DNA from 3 places in the Saccharothrix sabaoui genome. Region 2 is predicted to be linked to each of the others. Evidence: riboswitches for the same ligand, from Rfam matches in the RefSeq annotation. Region 2 holds a riboswitch; each other region holds the start of a gene.
The links. A riboswitch is a leader RNA that binds a small molecule or an ion and turns the genes downstream of it on or off. The one in region 2 is predicted to bind glycine.
Positions count from the first base shown of each region.

Region 1 (10,069 bases), on a different contig from region 2:
GGCCAGGAACGGGAAGTAGGTGGCGATGTAGCGCTGCGCCCGGATGCGGGACCGCCGGTAGGCGTCGCTGCGCTCGGCGAACGCCTCCGCCGACCGCGCCTCGCGCGTGTACGCCTGGGAGACGCGCAGGCCGGAGACGTTCTCCTGGAGGTCGGCGTTGACCGCGCTGACGCGTTCCCGCGCCTCGGCGTAGGCCCGCGACGACAACCGCTGGAACACCACCGTGGCGACCAGCAGCACCGGCAGCACGCTCAGCGCCACCAGCGCCAGCCCCGGGTCGGTCAGGGTCAGCGCCACCGCGATGCCCCCCACGGTCAGCACGCTGATCGCGAACGTGGTCAGGCCCGTCTGGAGGAAGCTCGACAGCGCGTCCACGTCCGTCGTCATCCGGGTCATGATCCGCCCGGCCATCTCGCGCTCGTAGTAGTCCAGGCCGAGCCGTTGCAGGTGGGCGTAGCTGCGCACGCGCAGCAGGTAGAGCAGGCGCTCGCCGACCCGCGACGTGACGACCGTGCCGATCGCCGACGACACCCAGCCCAGGGCGACCAGGACGAACCCGATCGCCGCCGCCAGCCACAGCCAGCCGACCGCGCCGCCCACCACGCCCCGGTCCACGCCCAGCCGCACCAGGCCGGGCAGCGCCACCGACAGGGCCGTGTCCACCAGCAGCAGGCCGGCGACGCCCACCATCGCCCACCGGACCGGGCGCAGCAGCGTGCGCAGCCGGAAACCGGGGTCGGGGGCGCTCGGGTCCTCGCCGCGCAGGTCCGGCTCGTCCAGCGCGGGCGGCAGCGACCGGACGCGCTCGACCAGCTCCGGCGTCGGCGGGGTGCCGCCCAGCAGCGCCGACGTGCCGCCACCGCCGCGGGCCACCCCCGGCTCCGCGCTCACCGACCGGTTCGCCGCCCGCACGGTCAGCTCGTCCTCGTCGGAACCCGGCCACAGCTCCGGCGTCACGCCGTCCGGTCCGGGCTCCAGCCGCGCGTCGGCCCTCGGGTCGACCTGCTCGATCGCCTCGCCGGGACCCGCCAGCAGGTCGCGGTACAGCCGGCAGCGGGCGGTCAGCTCCTCGTGCGTGCCCACGTCGACCACGCGGCCCGCGTCGAGCACGGCGATCCGGTCGGCCAGCGCCAGCGACGACCGGCGGTGCGCCACCAGCACCGTGGTGCGCCCGGCCGTCACCGCGGCCAGCGTGCGGTGGATCGCGGCCTCGGTCGCGGTGTCCACGGCCGACGTCGCGTCGTCCATCACCAGCACGCGGGGGTCCGACAGCAGCGCCCTGGCCAGCGCCACCCGCTGCCGCTGACCACCGGACAGGGTCAGGCCGCGCTCGCCGACCGCGGTGTCGTAGCCGTTCGGCAGGGCCGCGATGAACCCGTGCGCCTCGGCCGCCCGCGCCGCCGCCTCCACCTGCTCGTCCGACGCGTCGGGCACGCCGTAGGCGATGTTCGCGCGCACCGAGTCGGAGAACAGGAACGCCTCCTCGAACACCGTGCCCACGGTCCGCCGCAGCGACTCCAGCCGCAGCTCCCGCACGTCCACGCCGCCCACGGTCACCGAGCCCCCGTGCACGTCGTAGAACCGGGGCAGCAGCAGCGAGATCGTCGACTTGCCGGACCCCGCCGTGCCGACCACGGCCAGCGTCTCGCCCGGCTCGACCCGCAGCGACACCCCGGACAGCACCGGCTCGCTGCGCGTGTACCCGAACGACACGTCCCGCAGCTCCACGCCCACCGGCCCGGCCGGCACGTCGCGCCCGCCGTCGACCACGTCCGGCTGCGAGTCGATCAGCTCGTACACCCGCTCCACGCCCGCGCGCGCCAGCTGCGCCGTCACCATCAGGCTCGACAGCAGCCGGGTCGGGCCGACCAGGTTCGCCACGTACGTCGCGAACGCCAGGAACGTGCCGAGCGACACCTCGCCGCGCAGCGCCAGCCAGCCGCCCAGCGCGAGCACCGCCACCTGCCCCAGGTAGGGGAGGGCGGTCAGCGTCGCGGACGGCTTCGAGGTCAACCGGGCCGCCCGCATCCGCTCCGCGAACAGCACCTTCGCCCGCGACTCCAGCCGGGAGACCTCGCGCGCCTCCTGCCCGAAGCCCTTCACCACGCGCACGCCGGTGACCGTCTCCTCGACGTGCTGCGCCACGTCGGCGGCCCGCTGCTGGGCCGACCACGTGGCCGGGAACAACGTCAGCCTGCTGCGCGCCGCGACCACCCCTACGGCGGGCACGACCACCAGGGCGATCACCGTGAGCAACGGCGACAGCCAGAACATCGCCACCAGCGCGGCAACCGCGAACACGACCGTGCCGAACGCCAGCGGTGTCATCGACAGCAGGCTGTTGACCAGCTGGAGGTCGGTGATCGAGCGCGACACCACCTGCCCGGTGCGCAACGCGTCCTGCTTCGGCCCGTCCAACCGCTGCACCGCGCCGAACACGGCCTGCCGCAGGTCGTGCTGCACGTCCACGGCCAGCTTGCCGCCCAGGTAGCGGCGCACGAACGCGGTGCCGAAGGTGAGCAACTCCAACCCGACCAGCACCACCGCGAGCCAGGTGAGGCGGTCGGTGCGCCCGGCCACCGCGTCGTCCACGGCGGCCTTGATCAGCAGCGGCCCGGCGGCCTGGAGCCCCACGCCCACGACGGCGGCCAGCACCGACCACACCACGAGGGAGCGGTGCTGCCAGCACGCGCGGGCGAGTCGCCTGATCCAGCCGTCGGTGTTGGTCACGCCCACCAGATTAGGTCGGACCACCGACATGAGTGCGATGACGCGGACCGCCCACCTTCGGTCCCGCCGGCCGGCCCGCGGGCGGTGCACTGCTCCGCAGGCGCCGAGGCAGCGCGCCCGCGGTTGCGCTGATCTTCACCCGCCGGTGCTCTTGGATTGGTGTGCGCAGTGGCGAGCGGTCCGCTTCGACGCCTGCGGAGCGGTGCAACAAGGGAAACGCCCTCGTCGACCCCCGAAAAGAACGGAGGCCGCCCCGACGAACCGGGACGGCCTCCAGGAGTGCGTCACATCACGTGATGTCCTTGCGCTGGGTCGAGGCCCACCCGCCCAGGAAGAACAGGCCGGTCCAGACCAGGAAGATCAACCCGCTCAGCCACCAGTCGAACGCGCCGAGCCCGCCCGCGATGGTCCGCAGCACGTCGACCAGCTCGTCCGGCACCACGCCCGCGTTCGCCAGGAACAGCGAGGACGCGACCGAGCCGGTCATGCCGTTCACCGCGCCGTTGGGCAGGAAGCCGATCAGCTCCGGCAGGTTCTGCGAGGCCAGCACGAGCTGGATGCCGTTCTCGATGATCAGCATGTAGAGGATCAGCACCACGGTGGTGCCCACGACGCTCGTCATCAGCGCGCCGACGCCCACGCCGAACATCGTCATCAGGATCGAGGCCAGGATGCCCACGCCGGCCAGCGCCAGCCAGCCCGCCGGGTCCGGCAGCGCGCCGGAGTCCGAGGTGATCACGATGCCGATGCTCACGGCGGCCACGATCGCGACGCCGTAGATCGCGCCCCACGCGACGTAGACGATCAGCTTCGCGCTCAGCGCCGCGACCCGGGTGGGCGCGGTGAGGAACGTCGTGGTGATCGTCCTGCGGTTGATCTCGCCGGAGATCGCCAGGCCGCCGAAGATCATCGGGAAGATGGTGGCCACGTTGATGCTGCGGGCCATGCCGAACAGCGAGACCTGCCACTGCGCCGGGTCCACCCCGAGCAGCCTGGTCAGGTCCTCGGCCTCGTCGCTGCTGACGACGTCCATGATGCCCTTGCCGATGGCGCCCGTGCCGAGCGCCCAGCCCAGCGCCAGCAGCACGGTCGGGATCAGCAGGCCCCACCACAGGCCCGTGGTGGTCGTCTTGCGGAACTCCGCCTTGATCAGGTCACCCATCACGCACCGCCCCCCAGGCCGCCACCCTGCTGCTGTCCGTACGGGTTGTCCTGCGGTGGCTGCTGGTACCCCTGAGGTGGTTGCTGCTGCCCGGGCTGCTGGTACCCCTGCGGCGGCGTCTGCTGCCCGGGTTGCTGCTGGTAGCCGGGCGGCGGGGCGTAGTAGCCGCTGCCGCCGGGCGGCGTCGGCTGGCCGTAGCCCGGCTGGCCGTACCCGGGTTGGCCGTAGCCCGGCTGCCCGTACCCCGGCTGGCCGTACCCGGGTTGGCCGTAGCCCTGCTGCGGCTGGCCGTACGGCTGCTGGGGCTGCCCGTAACCCTGCTGTGGCTGCCCGTAGGGGTTCTGGCCGTACTGGTCCTGGCCCGGCGCGGCGTACTGACCGTTGGTGAGCTGGAAGAACAGGCGTTCCAGGTCCGCCTTCTCCTCCTGGATGCCGTAGATCGACACGCCCGCCTTCAGCGCGGTGTCGGCGACCTGCTTGGCCTCGACCCCGCTGACCGCGATCCGGCCGTCCGGCAGCTGCTCGATGTTCGACACGCCGTCCTCGCGGAGCGCGGCGACCAGGCCGGCGGCGTCCGACGGCTGCACGAGCACGCGGGCCTGCTGCTGGTCGCGCAGGTTGTCCAGCGGCCCGTAGTACATGGTCTGGCCCCGGCTGACGATGACCACCTGGTCGACGGTCTGCTCGACCTCGGCCAGCAGGTGGCTGGAGATCAGCACGGTCCGACCGCTGCGGGCGAACGACTGGAGGAACGTCCGCAGCCAGGCGATGCCCTCCGGGTCGAGGCCGTTGGCCGGCTCGTCGAGCACGAGGATCTGCGGGTCGCCGAGCAGCGCGGTGGCCAGTGCCAGCCGCTGCTTCATGCCCAGCGAGAACCCGCCCGCCCGGCGGTCGCCCGCCGCGCCCAGGCCCACCAGCTGGAGCACCTGGTCGGCGCGCGAGTCGGGCACGCCGATCGCCGCCGCGTACACGCGCAGGTGGTTGCGCGCGGTGCGCTTGGGGTGGAAGCCCTGCGCCTCCAGCACCGCGCCCACGACCCGCCCGGGGTTGCCGAGCTGGTGGAACGGCCTGCCGTTGATCAGACCGGTGCCCGCCGTGGGCGTCACCAGCCCGAGGAGCATGCGCAGCGTCGTCGTCTTGCCCGCGCCGTTGGGACCGAGGAAGCCGGTAACCGAACCGGGTTCCACCGTGAAGCTCAAGTTCTGCACCGCTGCGACCGGACCGAACTGCTTGGTCAAGTTCTGCACCACGATGCGGCCACTGCCGTCGTGCACGCGTCCCTCCCGGAATACTCCTACCGGGCGTCATCCTGCCCTAGGAGGGTCACTCGGGGAGGGCGTGTCGCGGTTTCGACACCACCGCCGGCATCTCGGTGGTCGTCTCCGCGTCGTGCGAACGGAGCAGCGGGCGCAGCGGCCGGCGGCGTTCCCGGTGCGGCAGGCCCTCGCCGATGAGGTGTTGGTGGGCCATCGTCCACACCTGGCACGGCCACTTCTTGTGCCGCAGCACGCCGGGGCACGCGCCGCAGCGGCCGTCCGGATCGGGCTGGTGCAGGGTCAGCAGCAGCCGCCAACCGTCGGCCAGGCGGTGGATCTCGGCCCGGGCGAGCGGCACCAGCGCGTCGGCCTCGTCCCGCTCGACGGCCTCGTCGAGCAGGGCCAGCCGGCGCAGCACGGCGGCCCGGAGCGCCTCGTCCACGCGCTCACATCCTGTCGGCGGCTTGGGCGAGCAGGTGGTGCAGCCTGCGGGTCTGCGTGACCGACATCACCGCCGACTCGCCGGGCGGGGCGACCAGGAGGACGCGGTCGTCCTCGACGAGGACGGTCATGGACCGGTCCCTCCCGAAGGGGTCGTGGCAGTCGATCCAGCCCTGTGGTTCGGCCATCGGCACTCCGATCGCGAGGGGACGGGGTGGGGCGCGGCGGGGGAGCCGCACGAGCGGACGACCCCGTTGCGTAGCGGCGGGGGTCCCGTCCTGTGCATCGGCCGGCACGGCGTCGTGACTTACCCGTTACCCGGGTAATTCACTCATTAGCTTGAACGTCGGCAACTCCGCGTGGCCGGCGGGGCGTGTGATGTGGGCCGGACCGGTGGGCCCGCTGGGCAGGGAGCCCGGTTCCCCGCTAACATTGGGACGCGGCCCGCTCCCAGTGACCCCCAGGCTGGTTGAGCGGGCCGCCTCGTACGACGAGGGCCCCGCTCACAGCACGTGAGCGGGGCCCCCTCTGTTTTCCGGATCAGATCTCGGGCGCGGTGAACGCCAGGTCGTGCGCCTCGGCCACCGGCGCGTTGGTCAGCAGGCCCGCGTGGGTGTTGAGGCCGAGCGCCAGCGACGCGTCCGCGCGCAGCGCCTCCCGCCAGCCCCGGTCGGCCAGCGCGACCGCGTGCGGCAGGGTCACGTTGGTCAGCGCGTAGGTCGAGGTGCGCGGCACCGCGCCGGGCATGTTCGCGACGCAGTAGAACACCGAGTCGTGCACCTGGTAGGTCGGGTCGGCGTGCGTGGTCGGCCGGGAGTCGGCGAAGCAGCCGCCCTGGTCGATCGCGATGTCCACCAGCACCGAACCGGGCTTCATGTCGGCGACCAGCTCGTTGGTCACGAGCTTCGGCGCCTTCGCGCCGGGCACCAGCACCGCGCCGATGACCAGGTCGGCCTCGCGCACGGCCTGCTCGACCGCGTACCGGTTCGACGTGACGGTGCGCAGGCGGCCCTGGTAGAGGGCATCGATGTGTCGCAGCCGGTCGACGTTGGTGTCCAGGATCTCCACGTCCGCGCCCATGCCCGCGGCGATCACGGCCGCGTTCAGGCCCGCCACGCCGCCGCCGATCACGACCACGCGCGCCGGGTGCACGCCGGGCACGCCGCCGGGCAGCACGCCCCGGCCGCCGGACGGCTTCATCAGCGAGAACGCGCCCACCTGCGGCGCGAGGCGACCCGCGACCTCGGACATCGGCGCGAGCAGCGGCAGGGCGCCGTTCGGGGTCTGCACGGTCTCGTAGGCGATGGCCGTGGTGCCGGAGGCCAGCAGCGCCTCGGTCAGCGGCCGGTCGGCGGCCAGGTGCAGGTAGGTGAACAGGACCTGGCCCTCGCGCAGCCGCGGGTACTCCTCGGCGACCGGCTCCTTGACCTTGAGCACCAGCTCGCCCTCGGACCACACGTCGTCGGCCCCGGCGAGCACCTTGGCGCCCGCGGCCGCGTACTCCTCGTCCGTGATCGCCGAGCCGAGGCCCGCGCCGGCCTCGACGAACACCTCGTGACCGCGTGACGCCAGCTCGTGGGCGCCCGCCGGGGTCAGCGCGACGCGGTACTCGTGGTTCTTGATCTCCCGGGGGACTGCGATCCGCACGGTGGGCTCCTTCGGCTGTCGTGTTCGCCAAAGGTCGGGTACCCGGGGCGCGGTGTCATCGTGCGCGCGGAACCAAGGAGGACGGGTCCGGTTGTGCCGGCGGAACAAGTCGTGCGGCGCGTTGACACCCGTCCGGGCCGGCACCTAGCGTGCGGGTCACCCAACTGAACATCGGCCGCGGCGCCTCGACGGCGCCGGAACCCGCGCGGGAGAGACCTCGTTCGTTCGAGGCGCCGAAGGAGCAAGTCCCCCGCACACTCTCAGGCAGCGAGAACCGCGCGCGGTGAGGCGACTCTGGAAAGCGCACCCTCGTCCGAGGGGGCGCACCCACGGTGCAAGCCGCGCGCGCGGCGAAGCTCTCAGGTCCCAGGACAGAGTGGGGGTGGACCTTCACCACCAGGGAGCGCTGACGTGACCTTTCCGGAGAACCTGCTGTACACGCCCGAGCACGAGTGGGTCGACTGGGCGCCGGGCACCCGGGAGCCCGTGTCGGTCGGGATCACCTCGTACGCGACCGAGTCGCTGGGCGACGTCGTGTTCGTCGAGCTGCCCGCCGTCGGCACGCGGGTCGCGTCCGGCGAGGTGTGCGGCGAGCTGGAGTCCACCAAGTCGGTGAGCGACCTGTACGCGCCGGTCAGCGGCGAGGTCGTGGAGGTCAACACGGCGGCGGTCGACGACCCGTCGTTGATCAACAACGACCCGTACGGCGGCGGCTGGCTGTTCAAGGTGGCCGTCGAGGACGCCACCGGGCTGCTGACCGCCGCGAAGTACGCGGAACTGACCGAGGGCTGATCCGTGGCGATCAGCGTGTTCGACCTGTTCTCCGTGGGCATCGGTCCGTCGAGTTCGCACACGGTCGGGCCGATGCGCGCGGCGACGATGTTCGTGGACCGCCTGGGTGCACGAACGAGTTCAGTCGACCGAGTGCACGTGGAGCTGTTCGGGTCACTCGGAGCAACCGGCCACGGGCACGGCAGCCCGAAGGCCGTCCTGCTCGGCCTGGAGGGCCACAAGCCCGAGGAGGTCGACCCGGTGGCGGCGTCCGCGCGGGTCGAGGAGGTCCGGGCGACCGGGCGGTTGCGGCTCGGCGGCGTCCACGAGATCGCGTTCACCGAGGACACCGACCTCGTCATGCACCGGCGCAAGTCGTTGCCGCTGCACCCCAACGGGATGCGCTTCGAGGCGTTCTCCGGGTCGTCGCCGGTCGACTCGGCCGTCTACTACTCGGTGGGCGGCGGGTTCGTGGTCGACGAGACCGCGTCCGGCACCGACCGGATCAAGCCGGACAGCACGCCGGTCGCGCACCCGTTCCGCAGCGGGGACGAGCTGCTCGCGCGGACCCGGGAGACCGGGCTGCCGATCAGCGGCCTGATGCTGGACAACGAGCGGTCGTGGCGGTCGGAGGAGGAGATCCGGTCCGGCCTGCTCCACATCTGGCAGGTCATGCAGGAGTGCGTGGAGCACGGCTGCACGGAGACCGGCGAACTGCCCGGCGGCCTCAAGGTGCGGCGGCGGGCGGCCGAGATGAGGTCCCGGCTGGCCGCCGAGCACTACGCCACCGACCCGCTGCGGGTGATGGACTGGGTGACCCTGTTCGCGCTGGCGGTGAACGAGGAGAACGCCGCGGGCGGTCGCGTCGTCACCGCCCCCACCAACGGCGCGGCCGGCATCGTGCCCGCGGTGCTGCACTACTACGCGAGGTTCGTGCCGGGCGCGTCCGACGACGGCGTGGTGCGGTTCCTGCTCACGGCGGGCGCGATCGGCGTGCTGTTCAAGGAGAACGCGTCGATCTCCGGCGCCGAGGTCGGCTGCCAGGGCGAGGTCGGCTCGGCCTGCTCCATGGCCGCCGGCGGTCTGGCGGAGGTGCTCGGCGGCACGCCGGAGCAGGTCGAGAACGCGGCCGAGATCGCGATGGAGCACAACCTCGGGCTGACCTGCGACCCGATCGGCGGGCTCGTGCAGATCCCGTGCATCGAGCGCAACGCGCTGGCGTCGATCAAGGCCATCACGGCGGCGCGCATGGCACTGCGGGGCGACGGGTCGCACTTCGTGTCCCTGGACAAGGTCATCAAGACCATGCGGGAGACGGGGAAGGACATGCACCACAAGTACAAGGAGACCGCTCGGGGCGGCCTGGCGGTGAACGTCATCGAGTGCTGATGACCGGCGTCTGACCAGCGCGAATGACTTCCATCGTTGCTCGGTGGTTCTCGCTGGTACCCGACGTCCCACGGCCTGGAGACGGCCTGATCTTGGTCCGAACGCGACGGTCCCCACCTCGGTAGCGCGGGGTGGGGACCGTCGCGCGTCGTGGGCCTGGTCCTCGTTGCGGCACAACCACTCCCGGTGGCAAGGCGGCGGAGCCGCCGCGGCAGTCGACCGCCGAGCCCAGCCCGGTCCAGCCGCGCGACCGCGATCGTCCCGACTGCTGCCGCTGAGGACTGCCTGGGGACATGCTTCCGCAGCCGGCGCGCCTTGATCCCGTACAGCTGGATTCGGCAGTGCCAACGCTTGCCACCCGGCGGGATGTGCAGGCTGTGGGATCGGTTTACCGATCGTTGTTGCTGTGATGTCCTGCTGCTACCGAAGCTTCTTCAAGCACTGCTCCCGCCTTCGCGACCACCAGGAGAAGCGCGGTCCTTGCTGACGAGTAGTCCACCTCGGGTGGGACGTCAACGGCCCACGACATACCTGCGGAAATGGTCTCCCATGAGCAGCCGAGCCGCTGCAAGGCGTCTTCTACCGGGACTGCTGCGTTTTGGCTGGGAATGCTGATCCGAATGGTGGAGTGTCCAGACCTCGTGAGCAGTTCTTCGAAGACCAGTTCTCGTCG
Region 1 covers NZ_JBPKJK010000226.1:741-10,809, reverse strand. The annotation lists partial or broken gene ACR807_RS38585 (ABC transporter ATP-binding protein) at 1-2,760, opposite strand, end outside; gene ACR807_RS38580 (ABC-2 transporter permease) at 3,020-3,892, opposite strand; gene ACR807_RS38575 (ABC transporter ATP-binding protein) at 3,892-5,166, opposite strand; gene ACR807_RS38570 (hypothetical protein) at 5,216-5,590, opposite strand; gene ACR807_RS38565 (hypothetical protein) at 5,595-5,777, opposite strand; gene ald (alanine dehydrogenase) at 6,130-7,236, opposite strand; glycine riboswitch at 7,433-7,523, shown strand; gene gcvH (glycine cleavage system protein GcvH) at 7,648-8,028, shown strand; gene ACR807_RS38550 (L-serine ammonia-lyase) at 8,032-9,396, shown strand; gene ACR807_RS38545 (DUF4265 domain-containing protein) at 9,785-10,069, opposite strand, start outside.
Region 1: another riboswitch for glycine. It lies ahead of gcvH (glycine cleavage system protein GcvH); the one in region 2 lies ahead of gcvT (glycine cleavage system aminomethyltransferase GcvT).

Region 2 (10,069 bases):
CGACAGGCCCGGCCAGAGGAACTTGCGCCCGCCCTCCGGGTACTCGTAGAACCCGGCCCCGCCCGACTTGCCGGTGCGGCCCTCGGCGACCAGCTCCTCCAGCACCGCGAACGCCGGGCTGTCGCCCAGGGCGCCCGCCGCGGACGGGTCGTCGGCCAGCGCCTGGTCGCGGATCTTGAGCTGGAGCGTCAACGTCACCTCGTCGGACACCGCCAGCGGCCCGACGGCCATGCCCGCCCGCTTGGCCACGTTCTCGATCAACGCGGGCGCGACGCCCTCGGCGACCATCGACACGGCCTCGGTGACGTACGTGCCGAACGTCCGCGACGTGTAGAACCCGCGGCTGTCGTTGACCACGATCGGCGTCTTGCCGATCCGGAGCACGTAGTCGAACGCCCGCGCCAGCGTCTCGTCCGACGTGCGCTCGCCGCGGATGATCTCCACCAGCCGCATCTTCGGCACCGGCGAGAAGAAGTGCAGGCCGATGAACCGGGTCGGGTCGGACACGGCGGACGCCAGGCCGGTGATCGGCAGCGTCGAGGTGTTCGAGGCGATCACCGCGTCCGGCAGGGCGTGGGACTCGGCCGCCGGCAGCACCGCGTTCTTCAGCTCGCGGTTCTCGAACACCGCCTCGATCACGAGGTCGCAGCCCGCGAGGTCGGCGTCGGAGTCGGTCGGCGTGACGCCCGGGGTGTCGCCGGCGCCGCGCCGGGCGGCCTCCAGCGTCACGTCCTTGAGCACGACCTCGATGCCCGCCTTGGCGCTGACCTCGGCGATGCCCGCGCCCATCATGCCCGCGCCGAGCACGCCGACCTTCGACACCGCCGACTTCGGGACGCCGCCGGGCCGCGACCCGCCCGCGTTGATCTCGTTGAGCTGGAACCAGAAGGTGTTGATCATGTTCTTCGCGACCTGGCCGGTGGCCAGCTCCACGAAGTACCGCGCCTCCACCCGCAGCGCCGTGTCGAAGTCGACCTGCGCGCCCTCGACGGCCGCGGCGAGGACCTTCTCCGGCGCCGGGTACGCGCCGTGCGTCTTCTTGCGCAGCACGGCGGGCGCGGCGGCCAGCAGCCCGTACAGGTCGGGGTCGCCGAACCGCACGCCCGGCACGGTGTACCCGGGCTCGTCCCACGGCTGCACGGGCGCGGGGTTCGCCTTGACCCACGCCCGCGCCTTCGCGACCAGCTCCTCGCGCGACGACGCCAGCTCGTGCACCAGACCGGCCTGCAACGCCCGCGCGGGCCGCAGCTGCTTGCCCTCCATCAGCAGCGGCAGCGCGGGCTGCACGCCGAGCAGGCGCACCACCCGCGTCACGCCGCCGCCGCCGGGCAGCAGGCCCAGCGTCACCTCGGGCAGGCCGACCCTGATCCGGTCGTCGTCGAGCAGCACCCGGTGGTGGCACGCCAGCGCGATCTCGAACCCGCCGCCGAGCGCGGAGCCGTTGATCGCCGCGACGACCGGCTTGCCGAGCTGCTCCAGCCGCCGCAGCTGGGACTTGACCTCCTCCAGGAACCCGAGCGCCCCGGCCGCGTTCTCCGGGGTGATCCTGATCAGCAGGTTGAGGTCGCCGCCCGCGAAGAACGTCTTCTTCGCCGAGGTCAGCACGACGCCGGTGATGTCGTCGCGCTCGGCCTCCAGCCGGTCGACCACCTCGCCCATGGCCTCGTGGTACTCGGCGTTCATCACGTTCGCCGAGCCCGACATGTCCATGGTGAGGGTGACGACGCCCTCGTCGTCCCGCTCGAAGTGGATGGCCATCAGACCCTCTCGATGATCGTCGCGATGCCCATGCCGCCGCCCACGCACAGCGTGGCGAGGCCCCGGCGCAGGTCCCGGCGCTCCAGCTCGTCGAGCAGGGTGCCCAGGATCATGCAGCCGGTCGCGCCCAGCGGGTGCCCCAGGGCGATGGCGCCGCCGTTGACGTTGACCTTGTCGTCGGGCAGGTCGAGTTCGCGCTGGAACTTCAGCACCACCGACGAGAACGCCTCGTTGATCTCGAACAGGTCGATGTCCTCGACGGCCAGCCGCGCCTTGTCCAGCGCCTTGCGCGCCGCCGGGGCCGGGCCGGTGAGCATGATCGTGGGCTCCGAGCCGACGACGGCGGTGGCGACGACCCGCGCGCGGGGCGTGAGGCCCAGCTCCTCGCCGATCCGGGCGTTGCCGATCAGCATGGCCGCCGCGCCGTCCACGATCTGCGACGAGTTGCCCGGCGTGTGCACGTGGTGGACGCGCTCGACGGTGGGGTAGCGGTCGATGGCCACCGCGTCGAAGCCCAGGTCGCCGTGGAACGCGAAGGACGGCTTGAGCCTGCCCAGCCCCTCCAGCGTCGTCTCCGGCCGGATCGCCTCGTCGTGGTCCAGCAGCACGGACCCGTTCTGGTCGACCACCGCCACGATCGAGCGGTCGAAGTACCCCTTGTCCCGCGCGAGCGTCGCCCGCTGCTGCGAGCGCAGCGCGTAGGCGTCCACGTCCTCGCGGCTGAAGCCCTCCAGGGTGGCGATCAGGTCGGCGCTCACGCCCTGCGGCACGAAGTTGACCGCCGTGTTGGTCTCCGGGTCGGCCATCCACGCGCCGCCGTCGGACCCCATCGGCACCCGCGACATCGACTCGACGCCGCCCGCCACCACCAGGTCCTCGAACCCGGACGCCACCTTGGCCGCGGCGAGGTTGACCGACTCCAGGCCGGACGCGCAGAACCGGTTGAGCTGCACGCCCGCGGGCCGCAGGTCCCAGCCCGCCGCCAGCACGGCCGTGCGGGCGATGTCCGAGCCCTGCTCGCCGACCGGCGACACGACGCCGAACACCACGTCGTCCACGGCCGAGGTGTCCAGGTCGTTGCGCCGCGCCAGCGCGTCGAGCACCCCGGAGGCGAGGGTGATCGGCTTCACGCTGTGCAGCGACCCGCGCTTCCCCCTGCCACGCGGTGTGCGCACCGCGTCGAAGATCAAGGCTTCGCTCATGCACCCACGGTAAGGCGCGGCACGCCCCGCGCCCATGACCGCACGAGGTGACTTATTAGCTCATCCGGTGGCCGCGAGGTGCGGTCGCGACGTCGATCACGCACACCCGCCTGACAATTGCGCTCACGATCGACGTCCACGCCGGCACCCGGCGGTCATGGTGCCGGCGCGCCGTCGGTGGGACCGTCGACGACATGCCGACTCGCCGTTCCGCATGGATGAACGAGGACCTGGACCAGCTGCGCGACCTGGCCCGGACGTTCTTCGAGAAGGAGGCCGTCCCCCACCAGGAGCGCTGGGCGGCGCAGAAGCAGGTGGACCGGGGCTTCTGGCGCAAGGCCGGGGAGCTCGGCCTGCTGTGCCTGTCCATCCCCGAGGAGCACGGCGGTGGCGGCGGCACGTTCGCGCACGAGGCCGTGCTGCTGGAGGAGCAGGCCCGGTGCGGCGACAGCGCCTGGGGCAACAGCGTGCACAGCGGCATCGTCGCGCACTACCTCAACTCCTACGGCACCGAGGAGCAGAAGCGCCGCTGGCTGCCGAAGATGGCCTCCGGCGAGTACGTGGGCGCCATCGCCATGTCCGAGCCCGGCGGCGGCTCCGACCTCCAGAACATCAGGACGCGGGCGCTGCGGCACGGCGACGAGTACGTGATCAACGGCTCCAAGACGTTCATCACCAACGGCGCGCAGGCCGACCTGGTCGTCGTGGTCGCCAAGACCGACCCGTCCCAGGGCGCCACCGGCATCTCGCTGCTGGTCGTGGAGACCGCCGACGCGCCGGGCTTCCGCCGCGGCCGGGTGCTCGACAAAGTCGGCATGAAGGGCCAGGACACCGCCGAGCTGTTCTTCGACGACGTCCGCGTGCCCGCCGACAACCTGCTGGGCACCGGCGAGGGGCAGGGCTTCATCCAGCTCATGCAGCAGCTCCCGCAGGAGCGGCTGATCATCGCGGTCGCCTCCGTCGCGGGCATCGAGGCCGCCGTCGCCCTCACCCTCGACTACGTCAAGGACCGCACCGCGTTCGGGCGGGAGCTGATCAAGTTCCAGAACACCCGGTTCACGCTCGCCGAGTGCGCCACCGAGGCCCGCGTGACCAGGGCGTTCGTCGACGAGTGCGTGCAGGCGCACCTCGCGGGCGAGCTGGACGTGCCCACCGCGGCCATGGCCAAGTGGTGGTCGACCGAGCGGCTGTGCCGGGTCGTGGACGAGTGCGTGCAGCTGTTCGGCGGCTACGGCTACATGACCGAGTACCCGATCGCGCGCGCGTGGGCGGACGCGCGCGTGCAGAAGATCTACGGCGGGACGAACGAGATCATGAAGGAAATCATCGCGAGGTCGCTCTGACATGCCGGGACCCCTGGAAGGGCTGAAGGTCGTCGAGCTGGCCGGCCTCGCGCCCGCGCCGTTCGGCTGCATGGTGCTGGCCGACCTGGGCGCGTCCGTGGTGCGCGTCGACCGGGTGTCCGGCGCGCCCGCCGTGCCCGGCGACCCGCTCGGCCGCGGTCGCCGCTCGATCGGCGTGGACGTCCGGCGGCCCGAGGGCGCGGAGCTGGTGCTGCGGCTCGTCGCGGGGTCCGACGTGCTGGTCGAGGGCTTCCGGCCCGGCGTCACCGAGCGGCTGGGCATCGGGCCGGCGCAGTGCCTGGCCCGCAACCCCCGGCTCGTCTACGGGCGGATGACCGGCTGGGGCCGGTCCGGCCCGCTGGCCGACCGCGCCGGGCACGACATCAACTACATCGCCGTGGCCGGCGCGCTGGAGCCGATCGGCCGGCCCGGGCAGCCGCCGACCGTGCCGCTGAACCTCGTCGGCGACTTCGGCGGCGGCGGGCTGCTGCTGGCGCTGGGCCTGCTGGCGGCGCTCTACGAGCGGGAGCGGTCGGGGCGCGGGCAGGTCGTGGACGCGGCGATGGTCGACGGCGCGGCGCTGCTGACGACGTTCCTGCACGGCATGTCGTCGGCGGGCGCGTGGTCCGGCGGGCGGGGGGAGAACCTGCTGGACGGCGGGGCGCCGTTCTACGACGTGTACGAGGCCGCGGACGGGCGGTACGTGAGCGTCGGCGCGCTGGAGGAGAAGTTCTACGCCGAGCTGCTCGCCCTGCTGGGGCTGGAGGACGCGCCCAGCCGCCACGACCCGGCCAACTGGCCGGAGCTGCGCTCCCGCATCGCCGCCGCCGTCGCCACCCGCCCGCGCGACGAGTGGGCGGCGCTGGCGGAGGGGACGGACGCGTGCCTGGCCCCCGTGCTCGCGCCCGGCGAGGCCCCGGGGTACGGGCACAACGCGGAGCGCGGCACGTTCGTCGAGGTCGCGGGGGTGGCCCAGCCCGCGCCCGCGCCGCGGTTCGACCGGACCCCGGCGGGCGTGCCGACCGCGCCGCCGGCGGGCGGCGAGCACACCGACGAGGTGCTGGCCGAGCTGGGCCTGGCCGAGGACGAGGTGGCGGCGCTGCGCGCGGCGGGCGTGGTCGCCTGAGGGGGATGACCCCGCTTCTCCGGGGCGTTCGACGCGCCGTTCGGCCCGCGCACGCGGGTGGCCGGAAAATGAACGCGAGAAATCACCGGAAGAGGTGCTGGGAATTGCCGGCGGCCGACATCGGCCTTTGTCACGCTCGGTGCGTGCTTCGGCGCAATCAGGTGATGTGCTGTGCGGGTGTGACGGTGTCGCTCGACCTCGGTGTCCGTGCCAGGGGGGTGGGCGAGTGCCCGTAACTAGGTGATCGGCGGGACCACTGGTCCCCTTGATAGTCCGATCAGGTGACAGTGGCCACTGCCCAGGCGTGGTTGCGTGGGCGCCGCTACCCCCAGTCGGGGGACGTCGGAGGGTTGCGCGTTCATCGTCCGGGTGAATGGTGGAGCATGTCGGGTGACGCGACGGGCACGGCGTCCGTCGGCCCCTGCCTCGTGAACGGACGGAGACCGATCAGTGAACGTCAAGAAGGTGGTGACGCTGGCGGCGGTCGCGCTGGTGCTGTTCCTGCTCGTCACCCAGCCCAACGAATCGGCCGACGCGGTGAAGACCGCCCTCGGCTGGCTCCAGTCGGGCGCCGAGTCGATCATCACCTTCGTCCGCAGCCTCTTCGCCTAGCGCACCCCGCCGCGGCTCCGCTCAATGCGGTCACCCACGGTGACTTTGACTCCTCGACGTTGCACCGTACGGGTGGAATGAGGGCTATAACGCGCTGGTAACAGGGTTTTTGGCAAACCAGGGTCTAGCGGTTGTCGGTACCCGCTAATACGGTGCGCTGCATTGGCTGATCTTCGACCGACGAGGAGGCAGAATGGTCGAGGACTCGGGAGTCGACGAGCTGCTGCGGCAGTGGGCGGCTGAGCGCTCGGACGACGCCGAGCTGCAGGAGGTGAACCGGATCAAGGACGCGTGGCTCGCGGAAGCCCCGCCGTCCCCGGGGATCCCGGTGCAGCGGGCGAACGGCGGGAACCGCGGCCTGATGAGGGTCGAGTCCGCGGACCCCGCCTACGTGGCGGCGATGCGGAAGAGGGCGCCCGAGGTGCCCGAACCCCTGCTCGCCGCCGCCGCCAGCTACTGGCAGCTGGTGGGTGACCTGTCGGAGGCGGAGCTGTGGTGGGACGCGGGCATCAGCCCGTTGGACCAGCGCGCTCTGGACTACCGGGCGGCCGGGCTCACGCCCGCCGACCTCGGTCGTCGTCTCGGCCCGATGACGGTGCTCCAGCACCTGCGTCGGGGCAGTGCGGCAGCCTGGTGCGTGGCCAGGTTGCAGAGGCAACGCCGGGACGGCGTCGCCTAGTCCGGATCGACGAAGAGTCGGGCGGGCTCCTGAGGTCGAGGGGCCCAACGCCCGTGAGGGGCGGGCTCCCGCGTGGGGAGCCCCGGCCCGAGGGGGCTCTCAGCTCCCGCGAAGTACCCTTGAGGTGTGCACGGCCTCATCACCCCCAAGCGCGTCGCCATCGCCGCTGTCTGCGTGGCCGCGCTGGTCGTGTGCTGCGGTCTCGCCTACTGGCAGTGGGAGCGCTTCTCCCAGGCGGGCGGCACGTTCCAGAACCTCGGCTACGTGTTCCAGTGGCCCCTGTTCGGCCTGTTCCCGGCGTTCATGGTGTGGCGCATCCGCAGGCTGGACGCCCAGCGCCGGGCCGAGGGGACCGCCGGGGAGACCGAGGTCACCCCCGACGGGGGTACCCGGGAGCCGGTGGCCGAGCCGCCGGCGCCGGTCGTTACCGTTGACCCCGTCGGAACACCCGCGCGCGACGACGAGGACGACGAGTTGGCGGCCTACAACCGCATGCTCGCCCAGCTCCACGCGCGGGACCAGCGGTGAGGTGAGGGTAGGGCGATGAGCGGCGCGTTGACCAGGTTCCGGTTCATGGCTTACGTGGTCGGCGTCGGCCTGCTGCTGCTCGTGGTCGCCATGATCGCCAAGTACGCGGGCGGCACCGAGACCATGATGAGGGTCGTCGGCCCCGTCCACGGCTTCCTCTACGCCATCTACCTGGTGCTCACCGTCGACCTCGCCCTCAAGGCGCGCTGGTCGATCAAGGCCACGGTGCTCGTCCTGCTGGCCGGCACCGTCCCGTTCGTGTCGTTCTACGCCGAGCGCAAGGTCGTGGAGAGCGTCCGGGCCGAGAAAGCCCTGTGACGCGGCGGGTTGACCCCGGCCACCAGGCACATCTAGCGTCTGGCGGTACCAACTGAACACGGCCGTCGATGTCGCGCGGGAGAGTCCCCACCAGTCGGGGCGCCGAAGGAGCAACTCCTCCCCGGAATCTCTCAGGCACAGCTACCGCCCGACGAAGGCAACTCTGGAAAGCAGGCGCACCCGGTGCGCCTCGCCCACGGTGCAAGCCGCTCACCGGCAGCGGCGAAGCTCTCAGGCTCATGACAGAGGGGGAGGCTTCTTCGACGAGGAGTCTCCGATGGACCGTGTCACCCTTCACCCGTGCCCGCCGACCCGACCGGTCGGCGCTACCGGCATGCCCGCACCCTGGGAGGACCCCGCCTGATGGAAAGCCGACGCACGCCCCTGCACGCCGAGCACGAGGCCCTGGGCGCACTGTTCACCGACTTCGCGGGCTGGCGGATGCCGCTGCGCTACGACAGCGAGCTGGCCGAGCACCGCGCGGTGCGCACCTCGGCGGGCCTGTTCGACCTGACGCACATGGGCGAGATCGTGCTGACCGGGCCGGGTGCGGGCGCCGCGCTGGACCACGCCCTGGTCGGCCACGCGTCGGCGATCGGCGTGGGACGCGCCCGGTACACGATGATCTGCGAGGCCGACGGCGGCGTCGTCGACGACCTGATCGTCTACCGCACGGGTGACCAGGAGTACCTGGTCGTGGCCAACGCGTCCAACGCGGCCGTCGTGTTCGAGGCGCTGGTCGAGCGGGCGAAGGGCTTCGACACCACCGTCGAGGACCGCTCCACCGACTACGCGCTGCTCGCCGTGCAGGGGCCGCGGTCCACCGAGATCCTGGCCGGCCTCACCCCGACCGACCTGGCCGGGGTGAAGTACTACGCCTCCTACCCGACCGAGGTGGCGGGCAGGCCCGTGCTGCTCGCCCGCACCGGCTACACCGGCGAGGACGGCTTCGAGCTGTTCACCGCCCCGGACGACGCCGCGCACGTGTGGCGGGCGCTGCTGGAGGCCGGCCGGGAGCACGACCTCAGGCCCGCCGGGCTCGGCTGCCGCGACACCCTGCGCCTGGAGGCCGGGATGCCGCTGTACGGCAACGAGCTGGGCCGGGACCGCACCCCGTTCCACGCCAACCTGGGCCGCGTGGTGAAGCTCGACAAGCCGGGCGACTTCGTCGGCCGCGACGCCCTGGCCGCCACCGCGGCCGAGGGCGTGCGCCAGGTCCTCGTCGGCCTGAAGACCACCTCCCGCCGCGCCCCCCGGCACGGCTACCCCGTGCTGGACGCGGGGGGCACCCCGATCGGCGAGGTGACCAGCGGCGCGCTGTCGCCGACCCTGGGCTACTCGGTGGCCATGGCCTACGTGGCCGAGGGGCACGCCGAGCCCGGCACCGAGCTGTCCGTCGACGTCCGCGGCAAGCGCGAGCCCGTCGAGGTCGTCGCGCTGCCGTTCTACAAGCGCCCGAGCTGACCGCCCGAGCTGACTAGGAGAGAGATCCCATGTCCGAGCACTTCAACACCTCCCTCGCGGAGTTCGACCCGGAGGTCGCGGACGCCGTCGCCGCCGAGCTGCACCGGCAGCAGAGCACGCTGGAGATGATCGCCTCGGAGAACTTCACGCCGGTGTCGGTGCTCCAGGCGCAGGGCTCGGTGCTGACGAACAAGTACGCCGAGGGCTACCCCGGCCGGCGCTACTACGGCGGCTGCGAGAACGTCGACGTCATCGAGCGGCTGGCGATCGAGCGGGTCAAGGGGCTGTTCGGGGCGGGCTTCGCCAACGTGCAGCCGCACTCGGGCGCGCAGGCCAACGCGTGCGCGATGTTCGCCCTGCTCCAGCCGGGCGACACGATCCTGGGCCTGGACCTGGCGCACGGCGGGCACCTGACGCACGGCATGCGGATCAACTTCTCCGGCAAGCTCTACAACGTCGTGCCCTACCACGTGTCGGAGGCCGACGGCCGGGTCGACATGGCCGAGGTCGAGCGGCTGGCGCAGGAGGCGAAGCCGAAGCTGATCGTGGCGGGCTGGTCGGCCTACCCGCGGCAGCTGGACTTCGCCGAGTTCCGCCGCATCGCCGACTCGGTGGGCGCGTACCTGATGGTCGACATGGCGCACTTCGCCGGCCTGGTGGCGGCGGGCCTGCACCCGAGCCCGGTGCCGCACGCGCACGTCGTGACGACGACCACGCACAAGACGCTCGGCGGCCCGCGCGGCGGCGTGATCCTGACCAACGAGGCCGACCTCGCCAAGAAGATCAACTCGGCGGTGTTCCCCGGTCAGCAGGGCGGTCCGCTGGAGCACGTGATCGCGGGCAAGGCGGTGGCGTTCAAGCACGCCGCGTCGCCCGAGTTCGCCGACCGGCAGCGGCGCACCGTCGAGGGCGCGAAGATCCTCGCCGAGCGCCTGTCGCGGCCCGACGCGGCGGCGGCGGGCGTGAAGGTGCTCACCGGCGGCACCGACGTGCACCTGGTGCTGGTCGACCTGGTGGCGTCCGAGCTGGACGGCAAGCA
Region 2 covers NZ_JBPKJK010000001.1:139,118-149,186, forward strand. The annotation lists gene ACR807_RS00445 (3-hydroxyacyl-CoA dehydrogenase NAD-binding domain-containing protein) at 1-1,758, opposite strand, end outside; gene ACR807_RS00450 (acetyl-CoA C-acetyltransferase) at 1,758-2,960, opposite strand; gene ACR807_RS00455 (acyl-CoA dehydrogenase family protein) at 3,155-4,303, shown strand; gene ACR807_RS00460 (CaiB/BaiF CoA transferase family protein) at 4,305-5,429, shown strand; gene ACR807_RS00465 (hypothetical protein) at 5,880-6,041, shown strand; gene ACR807_RS00470 (helix-turn-helix transcriptional regulator) at 6,235-6,720, shown strand; gene ACR807_RS00475 (hypothetical protein) at 6,847-7,248, shown strand; gene ACR807_RS00480 (DUF3817 domain-containing protein) at 7,264-7,566, shown strand; glycine riboswitch at 7,633-7,723, shown strand; glycine riboswitch at 7,725-7,819, shown strand; gene gcvT (glycine cleavage system aminomethyltransferase GcvT) at 7,930-9,030, shown strand; gene glyA (serine hydroxymethyltransferase) at 9,060-10,069, shown strand, end outside.

Region 3 (10,069 bases), on a different contig from region 2:
CTCGGCCGCGTGGGCGACCGCCGACGACGGCCAGGTCGTCACCGTGCTGGTGGACACGTCCAAGTCGATGGAGGAACCCGGCGGCGACGGCCGCAGCCGGGTGGACTGGGTCAGGCAGGCGCTGTCCGGGCAGGTCACCCGGTCGGTGTCGGGGTCGCTCGGGCTGTGGGAGTTCTCCGCCGGGCTCGACGGCGACAAGCCGTACCGGGAGCTGGTGCCCACCGGCGCGGTCGCCGGTCAGCGGCAGGCGCTGCTGGACGGCGTGGCCCGCTTGCGGCCGCAGAGCGCGACGCAGCTGTACACGAGCCTGCTGGCGCTCTACGAGCAGCGGGTGCGCGACCACGAGGCGGGCAAGCTCAACCGGATCGTGGTCATCACGGACGGCGCGAACGACGGCGGGCTGTCGTTCGACGAGCTGACCGGCCGGCTGGCCGCCGCGAAGCAGCCGGGCAAGGACGTGTCGGTGAGCGTCATCGCGATCGGCCCGGACCCCGAGCGCGGCCCGCTGGGCGAACTGGCCCGTTCGACCGGCGGCACCCTGTCGGTGGTGGAGGACGGCCGCACCGTCGACGCCGCCCTGGGCCAGCTCCTGTCCACCACCTGACCGTCGAGCACCCGCCCGCCACCCGACCGCGCGCACCGGACCTGTCCCGCACGACGGCCTCCGCGGTCACTCCGCGGTTCCGGCGGTGTTCTCGACGGACGCGGTGCGGGCGCGCAGGTCGGCGAGGTCCGCCGCGGCGCGCTGCTGCGCGTCGAGGGTGCCCTCGGCCAGTTGCTCGTAGCGGTGCACGAGCCGGCGCAGGTCGTCGGCCCGGTCCGCGCCGATCTTCGCCTTGCGCACCTCGATGAGGCTGTTGAGCAGGAACAGCACGAGGACCAGGGCGAGGGACAGCACGCCGAGGGCGAGCACGGCGGCCGGCCAGGTCAGGGTGTCGGGGGTCATCGCGGGCGCTCCGGGTCGGTGGTCGGGGTGGCGGGCGCTGCCAGCGCCTCGACCGGCTCGTCACCGGTCGGACCCGTCATCGTGCTCCTTCACGTGCGAGGACTTCCTCGCACGTGAAACCGTAGCAAGACGCCATGGGTCCGTCATCGTCTTCCGGCCGCGCGGCCCGCGCGACCCGACCCGACGGCCGTTGTCCGGCGTTTGTCGTGCGTCGGCGCCGCCCGAAGCCGGACAACGCGCGAGGCGGTAGAACGGTAAGTGCCGGCAGGGGGGAAAGGCGCCGGCAGGGGGCGGGTGGGGGGATCGGGGGTTCGGTCCGATCCCCCCACCCGGAGAAGGGACCCGGGTCAGCCGCCGTAGGCGGAGACCGGCGGGCAGGAGCAGACCAGGTTGCGGTCGCCCTTGGCGCCGTCGATGCGGCGCACCGGGGGCCAGGTCTTCGGCGCGGCGCTGCCCGCGGGGAACACGGCGGTCTCCCGGCTGTACGGGTGGTCCCACTCCGCGGCGATGGAGGCGGCGGTGTGGGGCGCGTTGCGCAGCGGGTTGTCGTCGACCGGCCACTCGCCCGAGCCGACGCGGTCGATCTCGTGCCTGATCGCGATCATGGCGTCGATGAACCGGTCGATCTCGGCCAGGTCCTCGCTCTCGGTCGGCTCGACCATGAGGGTGCCGGCGACCGGGAACGACATGGTCGGCGCGTGCAGGCCGTAGTCGGCGAGGCGCTTGGCCACGTCGTCCACGGTCACGCCGGTCGCCTTCGTGATGGGCCGCAGGTCGAGGATGCACTCGTGGGCCACGAAGCCGCCCTCGCCGGTGTAGAGCACCGGGAAGTGCTCGTCCAGGCGACGCGCCACGTAGTTCGCGGCGGCCACGGCGGTCAGGGTCGCGCGGCGCAGGCCGTCGCCGCCCATCATCCGCACGTAGGCCCACGAGATGGGCAGGATCGACGCCGAGCCCCACGGGGCGCCGCTGATCGGCCCCACGCCGGTCGCCGGGCCCGCGGTGGGCTGGAGCGGGTGGTTCGGCAGGAACGGCGCGAGGTGCGAGCGCACGCCGATCGGGCCGACGCCGGGACCGCCGCCGCCGTGCGGGATGCAGAACGTCTTGTGCAGGTTCAGGTGCGACACGTCCGACCCGAACTTGCCGTACTGGGCGAGGCCGATGAGCGCGTTGAGGTTCGCGCCGTCGACGTACACCTGGCCGCCCGCGTCGTGCACCAGCCCGCACACCTCGCGCACGGTGTCCTCGTACACGCCGTGCGTCGACGGGTAGGTGATCATGATGGCGGCGAGGTCGTCGCGGTGCGCCTCGACCGTCGACCTCAGGTGGTCGAGGTCCACGTTGCCGCGCTCGTCGCACTTCACGACCACGACGCGCATCCCGGCCATGACGGCGGACGCGGCGTTGGTGCCGTGCGCGCTGGACGGGATGAGGCACACGTCGCGGTGCGCGTTCCCGTTCGCGCGGTGGTAGGCGCGGATCGCGAGCAGGCCCGCGAACTCGCCCTGGCTGCCCGCGTTCGGCTGGAGCGACACCGCGTCGTACCCGGTGACCTCGGCCAGCCACCGCTCCAGGTCGGAGACGATGGAGAGCAGGCCGGCGGCGTCCTCGACGGGCGCGAACGGGTGCAGCTCGGCGAACTCGGGCCAGGTGACGGGTTCCATCTCGGCCGTGGCGTTGAGCTTCATCGTGCACGACCCGAGCGGGATCATGCTGCGGTCGAGCGCGACGTCCTTGTCCGACAGCGACCGCAGGTAGCGCAGCAGCGCGGTCTCCGAGCGGTGCGAGTGGAACACCGGGTGGGTCAGGTAGTCGGTGGTGCGGCGCAGGTCGGCGGGGATGCCGTCGGCGGTGTCGGCGTCCAGGGCGTCCACGTCGGGGACGGTCACGCCGAACGCCCGCCACACCAGGTGCAGGTGCTCGCGGGTGGTGGTCTCGTCGCACGCGATCGACACGACGTCCTCGTCGACCCGCCACAGGTTGACGCCCAGCTCGCGGGCGGCGGCGACGACCTCGGCCGCCCGGCCCTCCACGCGCGCCCGGACGGTGTCGAAGAACTCGCCGTGCACGACCTCGACGCCCGCCTCGCACAGCCCGGCGGCGAGCACCGTGGCCATCCGGTGCGCGCGGGTCGCGATGGCCTTCAGGCCCTCGGGGCCGTGGTAGACGGCGTACATGGAGGCCATGACGGCCAGCAGGACCTGCGCGGTGCAGATGTTGCTGGTGGCCTTCTCGCGGCGGATGTGCTGCTCGCGGGTCTGGAGCGCGAGGCGGTAGGCGAGCGAGCCGTCCGCGTCGACGGACACGCCGACGAGCCGGCCGGGCAGCTGCCGCTCCAGGCCCTGCCGGACGGCCATGTAGCCGGCGTGCGGCCCGCCGAACCCGACGGGCACGCCGAAGCGCTGGGTGGTGCCGACGACGACGTCCGCGCCGATCTCGCCGGGCGGGCGCAGCAGCGTCAGCGCCAGCAGGTCGGCGGCGACGACGGCCTGCGCGCCCGCCTTGTGCACCTCGGCGATCAGGGCCTCGTGGTCGCGGACCACGCCGGACGCGCCGGGGTAGGACAGCAGCACGCCGAAGAAGTCGCCGCCCAGGCCGAGGCCCTCCAGGCCCTGCGACAGGTCGGCGACGACGACCTCGATGCCCAGCGGCTCGGCGCGGGTCTCGATGACGGCGAGGGTCTGCGGCAGCGTGTCGGCGTCCACGACGAACCTGGCGGACTTGGACCTGCCCGCCCGGCGCACGAGCGTCATGCCCTCGGCGGCGGCGGTGGACTCGTCCAGCATGGACGCGTTGGCCAGCGGCAGGCCGGTGAGGTCGCCGACCACCGTCTGGAAGTTGAGGAGGGCTTCGAGGCGGCCCTGGGAGATCTCGGGCTGGTACGGCGTGTACGCGGTGTACCAGGCGGGGCTCTCCAGCACGTTGCGGCGGATCACCGGCGGGGTGGTCGTGCCGTAGTAGCCGAGGCCGATCATCTGCGTCATCGGCCGGTTGCGGGAGGCCAGCGCGCGCAGCTCGGCCAGCGCCTCGGTCTCGGTGGCGGGCGCGGGCAGGTCCAGCACCAGGTCGCGCTCGCGGATCGAGTCGGGCACGGCGCGCTGCGCCAGTTCCTCCAGGGAGCCGACGCCGATGACGTCGAGGATGCGGGCCAGCTCGGCGGGCCGCGGGCCCACGTGCCGGTCGGCGAACGGGGTGCCGTGCTCGAGAGCGGCGAGGGGGATGCGGTCCTGCGTCATAAAGGCGCCTCCAGGGCTACGGGCACACTCCGGCCGTTGCCCTCCCCCTCTGTCTTCTGCCCGGCGCCGGGCGCCTGAGAGCTTCACCCGGACTGCTCGACCGGGCTTGCACCGTCGGCGGGGTCGGTTGCCCGACCCGCTTTCCAGAGGCGTCTCACCCGCGCGGTCCTTGCGCCTGAGAGGTTCCGGGGAGGATTTGCTCCTTCGGCGCCGAGACTGGCTCGGACTCTCCCGCACGGGATAAAGCGACTGCTCGCGAATCGTACCCGGCGGGGGTGCCGCCGGTACCGCCGGCGCGACGTGGATCTCACCGGTTTGCCCGCCGCGGAGGTGGGTACCCGCGCACCGCTACCCGTGGGCCCGCCGCGGGCCGAGTCGTCGTCGGTTGTCGACCGCCGGTCGCCCGCGGTCGGCGGTCCGGGTGCGCGGGGGGGCTCAGCCGATGGCGCGGGTGCGGCGGCGGCGGGACAGCTCGTCGTCGGACGGCCCCACGACCTCGGCGCCGTCGGCCCGTTCGGCGGGGAACTCGTGGATCGTGCCGCTGATCTCCCGCATGGCGCCGCTGACCGCGATGCCGAACACGCCCTGACCGCCCTGGAGCAGGTCGACGACCTCCTCGGGCGAGGTGCACTCGTAGACCGTGGTGCCGTCGCTGAACAACGTGATCCGGGCCAGGTCCTGCACGCCGCGGCGGCGCAGGTGGTCGACCGCGACCCGGATGTTCTGGAGCGAGACGCCGGTGTCCAGGAGCCTTTTGACGACCTTCAGGACGAGGATGTCCTTGAACGAGTAGAGCCGCTGGCTGCCGGAGCCGTGCGCACTCCTTATGGTCGGGTTGACCAGCTCCGTGCGTGCCCAGTAGTCGAGCTGGCGGTAGGTGATTCCCGCGATCTGGCACGCGGCGGGGCCGCGGTACCCGACGAGTTCGTCCGGCAGCGAGGAGTCCGGGAACAGTTCACCCTGTTCTCCGGTTCCCGCCCGGATGGGCGCTTCCTCGACCACGCCTGCCTCCCCTCGGTCCGGTCACGACGACCGGCGACCAACGTGAAGCCGCCCCGGTGCCCGAATCACACCGTGGCAATTCACCTGAGCTCGACGGTAAGACCGCCTAGGGGGCAGGTCAACGCGACGCGCTGAGCGTGTCTTGTCTCAAGCTGAGGTTGAGGTTGAGAGATACCCTCGTCGTAAGCCATTTGGGTGACGTTTAGTGATCGTTTAGCTGAAGAACGCTGACGTTGTGTAATCCGAAGGTGTGACACCAGGGGGTGGCACGGAGGGTTGATCCACAACTCACCGCACACGCCTGCGAGGGGCCCGTCCCGGCGCGGGGCCGGCGGCGCGGCCCCTCGCAGGTGTCACCGGTGGGGTAAACGCGGACAGCCGGTCGCGGGGGCGGCGGTGAGCGCGGAACCCGGTGCCGTGCCGGCGGCGCGGCGCGGTGCGGCTCGGTGCGGGCGCCCCGGACAGCACCAAGACCGGATGAGCACCACCACGGCTGCGGCCAACGCGGTCACGGCCACCACCGCCGAACCAGGCGCCACCGCCGAACCGGCCACCACCGCCGAACCGGGCACCACCAAGCCGTGCCCGACACCGGCGAAGCAGTTGTCCACAGGCAGCGGATCGGTCATCGCGCGGCGTCGGTGACAGCCGGCAAAATCAAAGCAGGGGTCCCCTCGGCGGGGACCCCTGCGAAGCGTTCCGAGCGGTTGTTCGACGATTCCCACGGCACCGCGACCGCGTTCCCCCGCCCACCGGCGACGGGCATTCGACCGGTCACGCCACCGGCACGGCGACCGCGCCGCCCGCGGCACCGGGAGAACGCCCCGGAAACGCGAAACCGGACGTCACCGCGGCCGTCCGGCAGCTCCACCGCTCCGCGCGCCAGAACCGCCGGAGCGGCCCGCGCGACGGGTCGACCTAGGTGTCCGCGCCCCGGAAGTCCTCGGGCGAGATCGAGTCCAGGAACTCCCGGAACTTCTCGACCTCGTCCTCCTGCTCGTCCGGGATGATCAACCCGGCCTCCGCGAGCACGGACTCCTCCGCGTGGATCGGCACGCCGATCCGCAGCGCGAGCGCCACCGAGTCGCTGGGCCGGGCGGAGACGCGCACGTCACCGTCGAACACCAGCTCGGCGAAGTAGGTGCCTTCCTGGAGGTCGGTGATCCGAACCTGTTCGAGCTGCCGACCGAGGGCGCCGATGACGTCCTTGAGCAGGTCGTGCGTCAACGGCCGGGCAGGCCGGACACCCTGCTGCTCCAGCGCGATCGCCGTGGCCTCGACCGATCCGATCCAGATCGGCAGGTACCGCTCACCCTCGGTTTCGCGCAGCAACAGGATCGGCTGGTTGGCGGGCAGTTCCACCCGCACACCGACGACGCGCATCTCGCTCATCGGGTCTCGCCTCCCTCAGCGCGCTGAAATTCTGGCGTCCCCGCTACCAACGAGAATGCCCCACGTACGGATTCGACGCTACCCGCCAAGCGGGCTCCGTGCGCAACGGCCCGACCGCTTCGCATCACGATGCGGACACGCGTTCACCTCGACGAAACACGGCCACCTGCGACGTCCCGCAATCCGGTCTTCACGAGGAGTGTGTGCAGCGTTACCGAAAGCGCGGTGACTTCGTCGGCACGGCCCTGCTGCGCGGCGGTCACGACGACGTCCGCCGCGCTCCGGAACGGGCGCAGCCGGCGCGCGTCCAGGCCGTGGTCGGCCAGGGCGCGCACGGTCGAGGCGATCTGCGCCGCGTCGGCGTCGTAGTGGCCGCCGGCGGTCGGCGTGACCAGGCCGTGCTGCTCCAGGTCGGCCAGCACGTCGGGGGCGACGCCGGTGCGCGCGAGCAGCTCGTCGCGGGTGAACCGGTGGTCGGGGGCCGCGGCACCGCGGTGCGGGCCCCCGTTCGCGGCGGCGGCGTCGGCGGCGTCCAACTGCTCCCTGATCACCTTCAGCGGCAGGTAGCGGTCGCGCTGGGCGGTCAGGACGTACCGCAGCCGCTCGACGTCGGCCGAACCGAACTGCCGGTACCCCGAGGCGGTGCGCGCCGGGCGGACCAACCCCTCCGCCTCCAGGAAGCGGATCTTGGAGATGGTGACGTCGGGGAAGTCGGCTCGGAGCAGCGCCAGCACGGCTCCGATGCCCAACCCCCCGCGTGGCCGCCCGGCCGTCACCGGACCCCCATCGTCAGGCCCCCTGGCCCCCGGCGCCCGGACCGGTCAGGAACACCAGGCGGAACTTGCCGATCTGCACCTCGTCGCCGTTGGCCAGGACGGCCTGGTCGACGGGCTCGCGGTTGACGTAGGTGCCGTTGAGGCTGCCCACGTCGATCACCACGAACTCGCCGCCCTCGCGGCGGAACTCGGCGTGCCGGCGGGACACCGTCACGTCGTCGAGGAAGATGTCGCTGTCGGGGTGCCGACCGGCGCTCGTCGTGTCGCGGTCCAGCAGGAACCTGGAACCCGCGTTCGGGCCGCGCTTGACCACCAGCAGGGCGGACCCGGCGGGCAGCGCGTCGACGCCGGCGACGGCCGGCTCCTGGGCGGGCGCTTCGGCGCCCTCGACCTCGGCGAGGAAGTCGGCCCGGAAAACGGAGGTCCGCTCCGGGGACTGCTCCGGCGGAACGCCTGGCCCGTCGTTCGTGCTCACCTGAGCTCTCCTCCTGCTGCTGGAAGCGTCGAGTTCGTTAGAACCTACCGTGCCCGAACCCGTGTCTGAGGAGCGGCTCCCCCACCGACCGAAGAGCCGCCGGAAGATCGACGTCACTCCGATGCCGCCAGCTCCTGGTAGGCGGACGCGTCGAGCAGGTCGTCGACCGCCGCCGGGTCCTCCAGGCGGAGCTCCACCATCCACCCCTCGCCGTACGGGTCGGAGTTCACCAGGTCGGGCTGCTGGTCCAGGGAGTCGTTGCGCGTGATGACCTCGCCGGCCAGCGGCGCGTAGATGTCCGACACGCTCTTGGTCGACTCGACCTCGCCGAGGGTCTGGCCCGCGCCGACCTGTTCGCCGAGCTCGGGGAGCTGCACGAACACGACGTCGCCGAGCTGCTCCTGGGCGTAGTCGGTGATGCCGACGCGCACGGTGTCGTCACCGGTGCGCAGCACCCACTCATGTTCCTCGGTGTACTTGAGCTCCTCGGGAATCACCGCGGCGCGCTCCTTCAAGACGGTGGATCTTCGGTGCCGGATCTTCCCACGTCGCGTTCAGACCGGCGCGACCCCCGGCCGTCGGCGCAGCGCGAGGGTGAACTGGTAGACGTACAGGGCCCCCGACCACAGGTACAGGGCGCCGCCCCACGCCATGAACGCGATGGCGATGGGCAGGGCGATCCGGGCGGCCGTGGACGTGCCCTGGGCGAGCAGCAGCACGGGGAACGCGTAGAGCAGGTTGAACGTGGCCGCCTTGCCCAGGTAGTTGACGTCGAACGGCCCGTAGCCGCGGGCGCGCAGCACGGGCAGGCAGGCGCCGACGACGACCTCGCGGCCCACCAGGAGCACGACGAGCCACCACGGCACGATGTCGCGGACGACGAACGCGACGAGCGTGGCGAGGATGTAGAGGCGGTCGGCGGCGGGGTCGAGGAGCGTGCCGAGCCTGCTGGTCTGGTCCAGCCAGCGCGCGATCTTGCCGTCGAGCCAGTCCGACAGGCCCGCGGCGACGAGGACGACGACCGCCCAGCCGTCGGCGCGGGGGCCGAGCAGGAGGTAGAGGAAGAGGGGCACGCCGAGCAGCCGCAGCACGCTGAGCGCGTTGGGGATGGTCAGCAGCCGGTCGGCGGGGTCACGCGGCACGGCGTGGACTCTAGTGCCGGCGCGGACCCCGGTGCCGACGAACGTGCGCGGACGTCACTCCCCCGGCTGACCGCCCGGTCACGGGGCGGGCGGGTGACCGCCCGGCCGCGGGGCGGGCGGGTGACCGCCCGGCCGCGGGGCGGCGGGGGACCGCCGTCAGCGGTGGCGGGTGCGGGTCCAGCCGCGGCGCTGGAGCTCGTCGCCGCTGAGCGCCTGGGGGCGGCCGCGGTCGTCGACGCCCACCCAGCGGGCCCGGAAACCTTCGAGCACGTAGGCGTGGCCCTTGCTCCAGACCACGCTGCACGGGGCGGTGGGCAGCGGTCCCGCGCCGTGCGAACCGGCGCGCGCCGCCCTCTGCTTGGCGGGCTCGGACTCGGTTTCCGTGCTGGTGCTCATGTGAATTCCCTCCACCGGGGTTGTCGTCCGCGACTCTCGCGGTGTTATCCCCGTCACCGGGATTCTGCGCGACGGCGGCGCGACCGGCAGCCGGTTCCGGTGGTGTCTCGCCCACCGGGCGGTTCGGGTCGCCGAGTTGCGCTGAACCCTTCCCCCGAGGTGTAGCCGGCGGGTCCACCGCCAAACCGTTCACCGTCCGTCACCCACCGCACACCGGAATGCGCACTACACTGGTGCCGATAAGCCGCTGCCTGCGCGCTTGTGGTGTCCGTGCGGGCTCCGTACGGTGGTGGCGCAGCGGTTGAGCCAACAGCCGCGCCGGGGAGTCCGGCCCGCTGACGTGAGCGTCACGCTGCTCTTCCGCCCTGCGCGCGGAGCGCCCCCGGGCTCCCACCCAGCTGTTCCAGGTGAAGAAGGAGACCCTCGTGACGGTTCAGGACCCGAACGTCGTGGCGACGAGCGGAGCCGAGTCCGCCGCGTCCAGCAGCCCGCGCGCCGGGCAGGTCGGGCTCACCGTCCGGCCGGCCGGCGGCGGTGCCACCGTGGTCGGCGTGAGCGGGGAGATCGACATGCTCACCGCGCCGCAGCTGCGCGCGGAGGTGCTGCGGCACCTCGACACCAGCACCGCGCTGGTGCTCGACCTGTCCCGGGTGAGCTTCCTGGGTTCCGCCGGCCTGGCGGTCCTGGTCGAGGCGGCGCAGCAG
Region 3 covers NZ_JBPKJK010000087.1:26,890-36,958, forward strand. The annotation lists gene ACR807_RS24870 (substrate-binding domain-containing protein) at 1-604, shown strand, start outside; gene ACR807_RS24875 (hypothetical protein) at 671-946, opposite strand; gene gcvP (aminomethyl-transferring glycine dehydrogenase) at 1,294-4,182, opposite strand; glycine riboswitch at 4,336-4,426, opposite strand; gene ACR807_RS24885 (MerR family transcriptional regulator) at 4,618-5,184, opposite strand; gene ACR807_RS24890 (hypothetical protein) at 5,662-5,829, shown strand; gene ACR807_RS24895 (bifunctional nuclease family protein) at 6,103-6,576, opposite strand; gene ftsR (transcriptional regulator FtsR) at 6,720-7,325, opposite strand; gene garA (glycogen accumulation regulator GarA) at 7,366-7,827, opposite strand; gene gcvH (glycine cleavage system protein GcvH) at 7,941-8,324, opposite strand; gene clsA (cardiolipin synthase ClsA) at 8,382-8,969, opposite strand; gene ACR807_RS24920 (hypothetical protein) at 9,126-9,365, opposite strand; gene ACR807_RS24925 (STAS domain-containing protein) at 9,791-10,069, shown strand, end outside.
Region 3: another riboswitch for glycine. It lies ahead of gcvP (aminomethyl-transferring glycine dehydrogenase); the one in region 2 lies ahead of gcvT (glycine cleavage system aminomethyltransferase GcvT).